Thermogemmatispora onikobensis: one gene and its partner. Each later gene encodes a partner of the first gene's protein in a complex. Links are inferred from orthologs where the notes say so. Each region holds a gene or a part of one and is shown on either strand. Other genes may lie near its edges.

Region 1 (3,080 bases):
AGCATGGAGGCCTCATCGGTCAAAATATCGCCAAACATATTTTCCGTAACGATCACATCGAAGCTGGCAGGGCGGCGGATCAGATGCATCGCGCAGGCATCGACCAGCAGATGCTCAAAGGCGATGTCGGGATAGTCGGCGGCGACACGTTCGGCCACGCGGCGCCAGAGGCGCGAAGAACTGAGCACGTTGGCTTTATCAACCGAAGTGACCTTCTTTTTGGAACGGCCCCGGGCCAACTCGAAGGCCGTACGTACAATACGCTCAATCTCCCCCTCACTGTAAAGCAGCGTATCGATGGCCTCCAGGCCGTGGGGAGTCTGGCGGATCTCGCTGGGCTTGCCGAAATAGATACCGCCCGTGAGTTCGCGCACGACCAGCAGGTCGGTCCCCTCAAGGATCGAAGGCTTCAGTGTTGAGGCATTCAGTAGCGCCTTAAACGGGCGCACCGGACGCAGATTCGCAAACAATTCCAGCTCTTTGCGCAGGCGGAAGAGGGCGCGCTCGGGCTGGACCTTGGAGTTGGGGCCTTCGTAGCGAGAGACGCCTCCCACCGCGCCGAAGAGGATGGCATCGCTCTCTTGACAGAGGGCCATGGTCGCATCGGAAATGGCGTCGCCCTCGGCCTCAATGGCGGCGGCTCCAACGAGGGCCTGGGTGGTCTGGAAAGTGTGGCCAAAGCGGGCACCGACCCGTTCCAGCACGCGCAGAGCCTGGGTGGTCACCTCGGGGCCGATACCATCGCCTGGCAGGACGGCGATCTTATAGGTACCCAATGCAGGAATCCTCCCTGTACGATTTAAGCCTTGACCTCCAACTTGAGGTGAACCTACGTAGGATAGGTTCGCTATCCGCTGGACGGACAGTGCCATGATAGCCGATTAGGGACAGCAAGGCAAGGCAGGAGGGGAGCAGGTCGGAAAGAGCAAGGAAAAGCCAGTGAAGAAAGAGGCTGGCAGAGTGAGAAAGCGGCTGCGGAGGCCGCCCCGCGGCGCGCCCTTTTCTGGCACCAATGGGTGAAACGTGCTATAATAAACTGCGGACCACAAGGCCAGGAGAAGCGTGCCCCTCCAAGCGAGGAACCCCTGTTCCAGTGCCGAGAGAGCAAGTCACCTCATCTTTAGCGAGGGGCAATCAGTAGAGGAGCAATCATCCTATGAGCAATACGACGAGCCAGCAAGCGGGGGAGAAAGCCTCAGTCCCTGGGACGCGGCGCAAGCCCGTTCCCATTACGATGGCGACTGGCCCCCACGAATATACGCCTGGTGATCAAGAGCTACCGGTGGCGATTACCAGCCTAGCCGATATGCTTCAATGGGCTCAAAACTGGGCGCGCTCACGCTCGGTGTGGCCGCTGGGCTATGGTCTGGCCTGCTGTGCTATCGAAATGATGGCGAGTGCCCAGTCGCACTATGACCTGTCCCGTTTTGGCTCGGAGGTCTTCCGCTCCAGTCCGCGCCAGGCCGACCTGATGATTGTCGCGGGTACGGTCTCGGTGAAAATGGCGCCGCGCTTGCGCCTGCTCTGGGAGCAGATGCCCGAGCCGAAGTGGGTGATCAGCATGGGGCAGTGTGCCAATTCGGGCGGTGAGTTCTACGATAGCTACTACACCGTTCAGGGCGTCGATACCATTGTGCCGGTTGATGTCTATGTGCCCGGTTGCCCGCCGCGGCCAGAGGCACTGATCGAAGGGCTGCTCAAGCTGCGCGAGAAGATTCTCAAGCAGGGCCTGAAGGTGCGCGGTGAGAAGGAAGGCGAGGTGTAGCCTATGCGTGGCATCCTGCAGGGAATGGGGCTGACCTTCAGCCACCTCTTCCGGCCCAAGGTGACACGGCTCTATCCTTATGAGAAGCCTAAACTACCGCCGCGGAGCCGCGGGCTGATCCAGTTGATTGCGGAAGAGGGACTCAAGACCGAACTCAATTTAAAGTGCGAGGCCTGCCTGCTCTGCGAGAAGGCCTGTCCGCCGCGCGCCATCACCATCGAGTATGAGCCGTTGCACCGCTGGAAGGAACGGCCCTGGTTCCGTTCCTATATTCGGGAGGGCGCCGAGAAATTCACTTCGCGCAAGATCCCAGAAGCGACCGGCATCTCAAAAGCCGGTTTCTATACGCCACGCATCTCCGAGTATGCGACAGAGTATCCCAATCGCCCGGTTGCACCCTGTGTGGCGATGCCGGTCAAAGATCATCTGGAGCCAGAGATTGACCTGAGCAAAGTGGACGAGTTACTGGAGCAATGGCCACATGAGGCGGCGGCTCTGCCGGCCCTGCTGGATGCTGTGATGGACCATTATGGCTACTTGCCATTGCAGGCCGCCAAACGCATCGTCCAGGCGCGCGGTGTCGATCTCAGCGATATCTTTGGGATCGCGACGCTCAGTCCAAAGTTCAAGCCGGCGCCGGCAGTCAAGGGGATTACGCGCGATGATCAGCCCGAGCGCGGGCTGGCGCCCGATAAGCGCGGGGTGTGGGGAAATATTCATCATGAGAGGCAGCCAGATGCCTGAGTTCGATTCGGCCTATCGCGTTCTGCGACGGCGCGGCGAGCCTGATCTGCGCTCGCTCCAGAGTTACCGGCAGCAGGGAGGCTATAGCGCGCTCGAACGTGCTCTGCATGATCAGACGCCTGAGCAGGTGATCCAGCTGGTGAGTGAGGCCCGCTTGCGCGGGCGCGGCGGTGCTGGGCGCCTGACGGCAGAGAAGTGGCGTATTGTGCGCCGTCAGCAGGAATCGCCCAAATACGTCATTTGCAATGCCTACGATGCCGATCCACGCTCGTGGGCAGCGCGCTCGTTGTTGGAGCGCAATCCGCACCAGGTGATCGAAGGAATCCTACTGGCCGCCTATGCCGTCGGGGCAACGGAGGCCTATTTGATGACGCGCAGCCTCTTCCGTGAGGGAATCGAGGCGGTGCAGCAAGCGCTCAATGAAGCCTTGGAGGCTGGACTGGTCGGTCGCTCGATCCTCGGGACGACCTTCCACTGTACGATTAACGTGGTCGGCTTCGACATTGGCTTCATCGGTGGAGAAGAGACAGTTCAGATTGCCGTCATCAAGGGCCGGCGCGGAATGCCCGAG
Region 2 (3,310 bases), on another replicon or contig:
AAAGCGCTCAAGGCCGGAGCCAGGATTTACGTTGTCAACGAAAGCCCGACCGAGCTGGATCGCCTGGCGACGCGAGTCATTCGTCTGCCGCAGCACGGAGCGGGAGCGGCGGCGCGCCTGTTGTTGGAGGCCGCTCTGCGCCAGGAGGAGCTGCGGAACCCGCGCGAGGAGGTGCGGGCCCGCGTTCTGGGAACGCCCCAGGAGACGCGACAGGCCGAGGCGCTTTGTGGCGTAGAGGTGGCGGAGGCCCTGCGCGAGCTGGCGCGCGAGATCGCAGCGGCGCCCGCGGCTCTCATTCTCTACGATGAAATGGCGACTCTGGCCCCCGGCTGTGCCAATCTGGCCCCCGACCTGCAAGCGCTGGCAGTGGTGACTGGCAACATCGACCGCCCTGGCGCCGGGGTGGGACCGCTCTTCGAAGATGCCAATTCGCTGGGGGCGCGCGACATGGGCCTGCTGCCCGATAGTCTGCCTGGCTATCGTCCGACCTCGCCGGAGGGCCTGAGTTATCAGGAGATGCTCAGCAGCGATGCGGTCAAGGCCCTCTACATCATGGGAGCCAATCCGGCCCGCCATCTGACCGATGGCAATCTGCGCCGGGGCAAAGAATTCATCGTCGTCCAGGAGATCCTGCTGACCGAGACGGCTCAGCAGGCCGATGTGGTCCTGCCGGCCCTGACCTATGCCGAGAAGGACGGCAGCATGACCAATGTCGACCACCATGTGCAGGCTATTCGCCGGGCTTTGCGTCCTCTGCCGGGAGCGCGGGCTGACTGGGAGATCCTGATGGACCTGGCGGCCCTGTTGGGCCATCCCTGGCCCTATGAGGGACCGGAGGATGTGCTCCTGGAGATTGCCGCTCAGCATCCGCTCTATCGGGGACTGACCTGGGACGGTCTGGGCCTGCAGGGGGTACGCACGGGCGAAGTGGAGGTGGCCCATGCTTAATGATACCTGGCTGCTGGTGATCGCCTCGCTTGTCAAGAGTGCCATTCTAATCGTCATCCTGTTGACGATCTTTGCCTACATGACCTGGATCGAGCGGCGCGTGGTGGCGCGCATTCAGGGCCGCCTGGGGCCGAATCGCGCCGGCCCTTTTGGGGCCTTGCAGCCGCTGGCTGACGCCATCAAGATGGCCTTCAAAGAGCAGATTATCCCGGCCCAGGCGTACAAAGTCATCTATCTGATCGCGCCGGTGATCTCGGTCGTGGTGGCCCTCAGCGCTTTCGCCGTGGTGCCGATCGGCAATAGCTGGACGCCAGGCCACCCAAGCGTCTGGGACCCGTGGGTTGGCGATATCAACGTTGGCCTGCTCTGGATTCTCTCGATCTCGTCGCTGGCCGTTTATGGCATCGTGCTCGGCGGCTGGTCCTCGGGCAACCGCTATTCGCTGCTCGGCTCGCTGCGCAGCGCGGCTCAGATGATTTCCTATGAGACCAGCCTGGGGCTTGCCCTCAGTGGTACACTGATGTGGGCCGGCACCCTGAGCATGGTCAGCATCGTCCACCAGCAGACGCTGCAGGGTCAGGGAATCTGGTTTATTGTGGCTCAGCCCCTCGGCTTCCTGATCTACATCATTGCCGCCGTGGCTGAGGTCAACCGCGCCCCGTTCGATCTGCCGGAGGCCGAGCAGGAGCTGACCGCCGGCTACCTGACGGAGTACAGCGGTCTGCGCTGGAGCCTCTATCAGATGGCCGAGTACATCAATATGGTCACGGTCAGCTCGGTGGCGACGACCCTCTTCTTTGGGGGCTGGAGCTTCTTCGGGCTGGAACGCATCCCAGTGCTGTCGATCGTGATCTTCGCGGTCAAAGTGGCCTTTTTCCTCTTCCTCTTTATCTGGTTGCGTGCCACGCTGCCGCGCATCCGCTACGACCGTTTGATGCGCCTGGGCTGGCAATTCCTGCTGCCGCTGGCGGTCCTGAACGCGGTAGTGACTGCGACCTGCGTGGCCCTGGGTCTGCCGTGGTGGGTCAACGGCCTGATCGGGCTGGTGATCATTGGGGCGGTCCTGGCTATTACCTGGCTGCGCAGTCGCCAGACGCGCTTTGCTGTCAGCAAAGCTGGCGCCGAGCTTTTGCCGCCCTCGGTGCGCCTGGTGAAGACGATCGAGCCAGAGCTGGGGCTGGTCAACGGCGGTGAGGCTGCCGTGGCGGGCATTGAGAGACAGCAGGCCCTCTTGCAGGATGGCCGCGTCCAGGTCTGAGGCGAGGCGGTGAGCAGTCGGCCAAGGCTGCTGAAAGCACAGGAAAAGAGGACGAACGCCGGAGTTCAAGAGCTGCCAGACCTGAAGGAAGAGAGTGGGCGTGTGAAGAAGTGAAAAGGAGGCGGAAGAGGAGAGGAGTCTGGCAGCTCCTTCGAAGCCTGCGAGCGAGAGTGAGAGAGTGAAGAGACGAGGCAAACACGTCTCACGGAGGCAGCGAGAGAAATCATGTCTCTAGATATTCTCAAAGGGTTAGCCACTACCCTCAAAAATATGGGGCGTAAGCCGACCACAGTCTCCTTCCCGGAGCAGGAGCGCGAGCTGCCGCCGCGCTTTCGCGGGCGCCACGTCTTGCACCGCTATCCCAACGGGCTGGAGCGCTGTGTCGGGTGCTTCCTCTGTGCGGGCGCCTGTCCCGCTGATGCCATCTATATCGAGGCGGAAGAGAACACCGAAGAGCATCGCGTCTCGCCGGGCGAGCGCTATGCAAAAGTGTTTGACGTCAACCTGCTGCGCTGCATCTTCTGTGGCTATTGCGAAGCCGCCTGTCCGACCGGGGCTATCACTTTGGAGCGGGAATACAAGCTGGCGGCCTACTATCCCGAGGATATGGTGTACCACAAGGAGCAGCTGCTGGAGCCACCTGGGCAAGCGACAGTGGGTTCAGCGGCCTATTGGTTTGATCCGCCGCCGCTTGCAGAAGAGGCCCCGCAGCCGGTACCGCAGGAGGCCCGTGTCTTTGACGGCCTGGAGGCCAGCGCGGCAGCGGTGGGCCTGGGCGATGCCCAAAAGCAACCGGAGGTTCTGCTACGCAACGAGGAGCAGGACGAGGATCGGCGCAAGTTTTTGCAGGCCGACGAGGAGGGCAGACAAGCATGAGCGGGGTAGCGCTGATCATCTCCTTTTTTGTGCTGGCCGTGGCGAGCGTGGCCTCGGCCCTGGGTGTGATTCTCTTTCGCAACGCGGTTCATAGTGCCCTGAGCCTGATTTTGACCCTGCTCTTTCTGGCCATGTTCTATCTGCAGCTCGGGGCCATGTTTATTGCCATTGTACAGATCTTGATCTATGCCGGCGCCATTATGGTGCTCTTCCTCTTCGTCGTGACGA

Evidence for each region.
Region 2: the proteins of BGC09_RS08980 (region 1) and nuoH are in contact, whole or in part, in a crystal structure (PDB 6Y11), measured with the Thermus thermophilus proteins. The link is inferred for Thermogemmatispora onikobensis from one-to-one orthologs. Residues at the interface, in WP_096411117.1 of Thermus thermophilus: Arg16, Glu17, Gly18, Leu24, Leu27, Val28, Trp30, Gly31, Arg32, Asn34, Ser35, Trp37, Thr54, Asp55, Ala56, Asp59, Ala61, Arg62, Phe63, Gly64, Glu66, Val67, Phe68, Arg69, Ala70, Ser71, Arg73, Gln74, Ala75, Asp76; in WP_096411122.1 of Thermus thermophilus: Arg36, Val44, Arg45, Met46, Gly47, Pro48, Asn49, Arg50, Val51, Leu57, Gln58, Ala61, Asp62, Ile64, Lys65, Ile67, Phe68, Lys69, Glu70, Ile72, Val74, Glu223, Ala224, Glu225, His233, Thr234, Glu235, Tyr236, Ser237, Trp241.

The regions. Positions count from the first base shown.
Region 1 is NZ_BDGT01000015.1:99,056-102,135, forward strand. What follows is about bases 230-2,999. They hold BGC09_RS08980 (NADH-quinone oxidoreductase subunit B), read left to right. Parts: upstream 230-1,234; coding sequence 1,235-1,765; downstream 1,766-2,999. Other genes in these bases: leuB (3-isopropylmalate dehydrogenase), read right to left, coding at 230-776; BGC09_RS22835 (hypothetical protein), read left to right, coding at 1,769-2,509; BGC09_RS08990 (complex I 51 kDa subunit family protein), read left to right, coding at 2,502-2,999. Outside these bases: more of leuB, read right to left, coding at 1-229; more of BGC09_RS08990, read left to right, coding at 3,000-3,080. UniProt on the Escherichia coli protein: NDH-1 shuttles electrons from NADH, via FMN and iron-sulfur (Fe-S) centers, to quinones in the respiratory chain. The immediate electron acceptor for the enzyme in this species is ubiquinone.
Region 2 is NZ_BDGT01000012.1:58,077-61,386, forward strand. What follows is about bases 74-3,073. They hold nuoH (NADH-quinone oxidoreductase subunit NuoH), read left to right. Parts: upstream 74-940; coding sequence 941-2,206; downstream 2,207-3,073. Other genes in these bases: nuoG (NADH-quinone oxidoreductase subunit NuoG), read left to right, coding at 74-948. Also shown: more of nuoG, read left to right, coding at 1-73; BGC09_RS07560 (NADH-quinone oxidoreductase subunit J family protein), read left to right, coding at 3,079-3,310. UniProt on the Escherichia coli protein: NDH-1 shuttles electrons from NADH, via FMN and iron-sulfur (Fe-S) centers, to quinones in the respiratory chain. The immediate electron acceptor for the enzyme in this species is believed to be ubiquinone.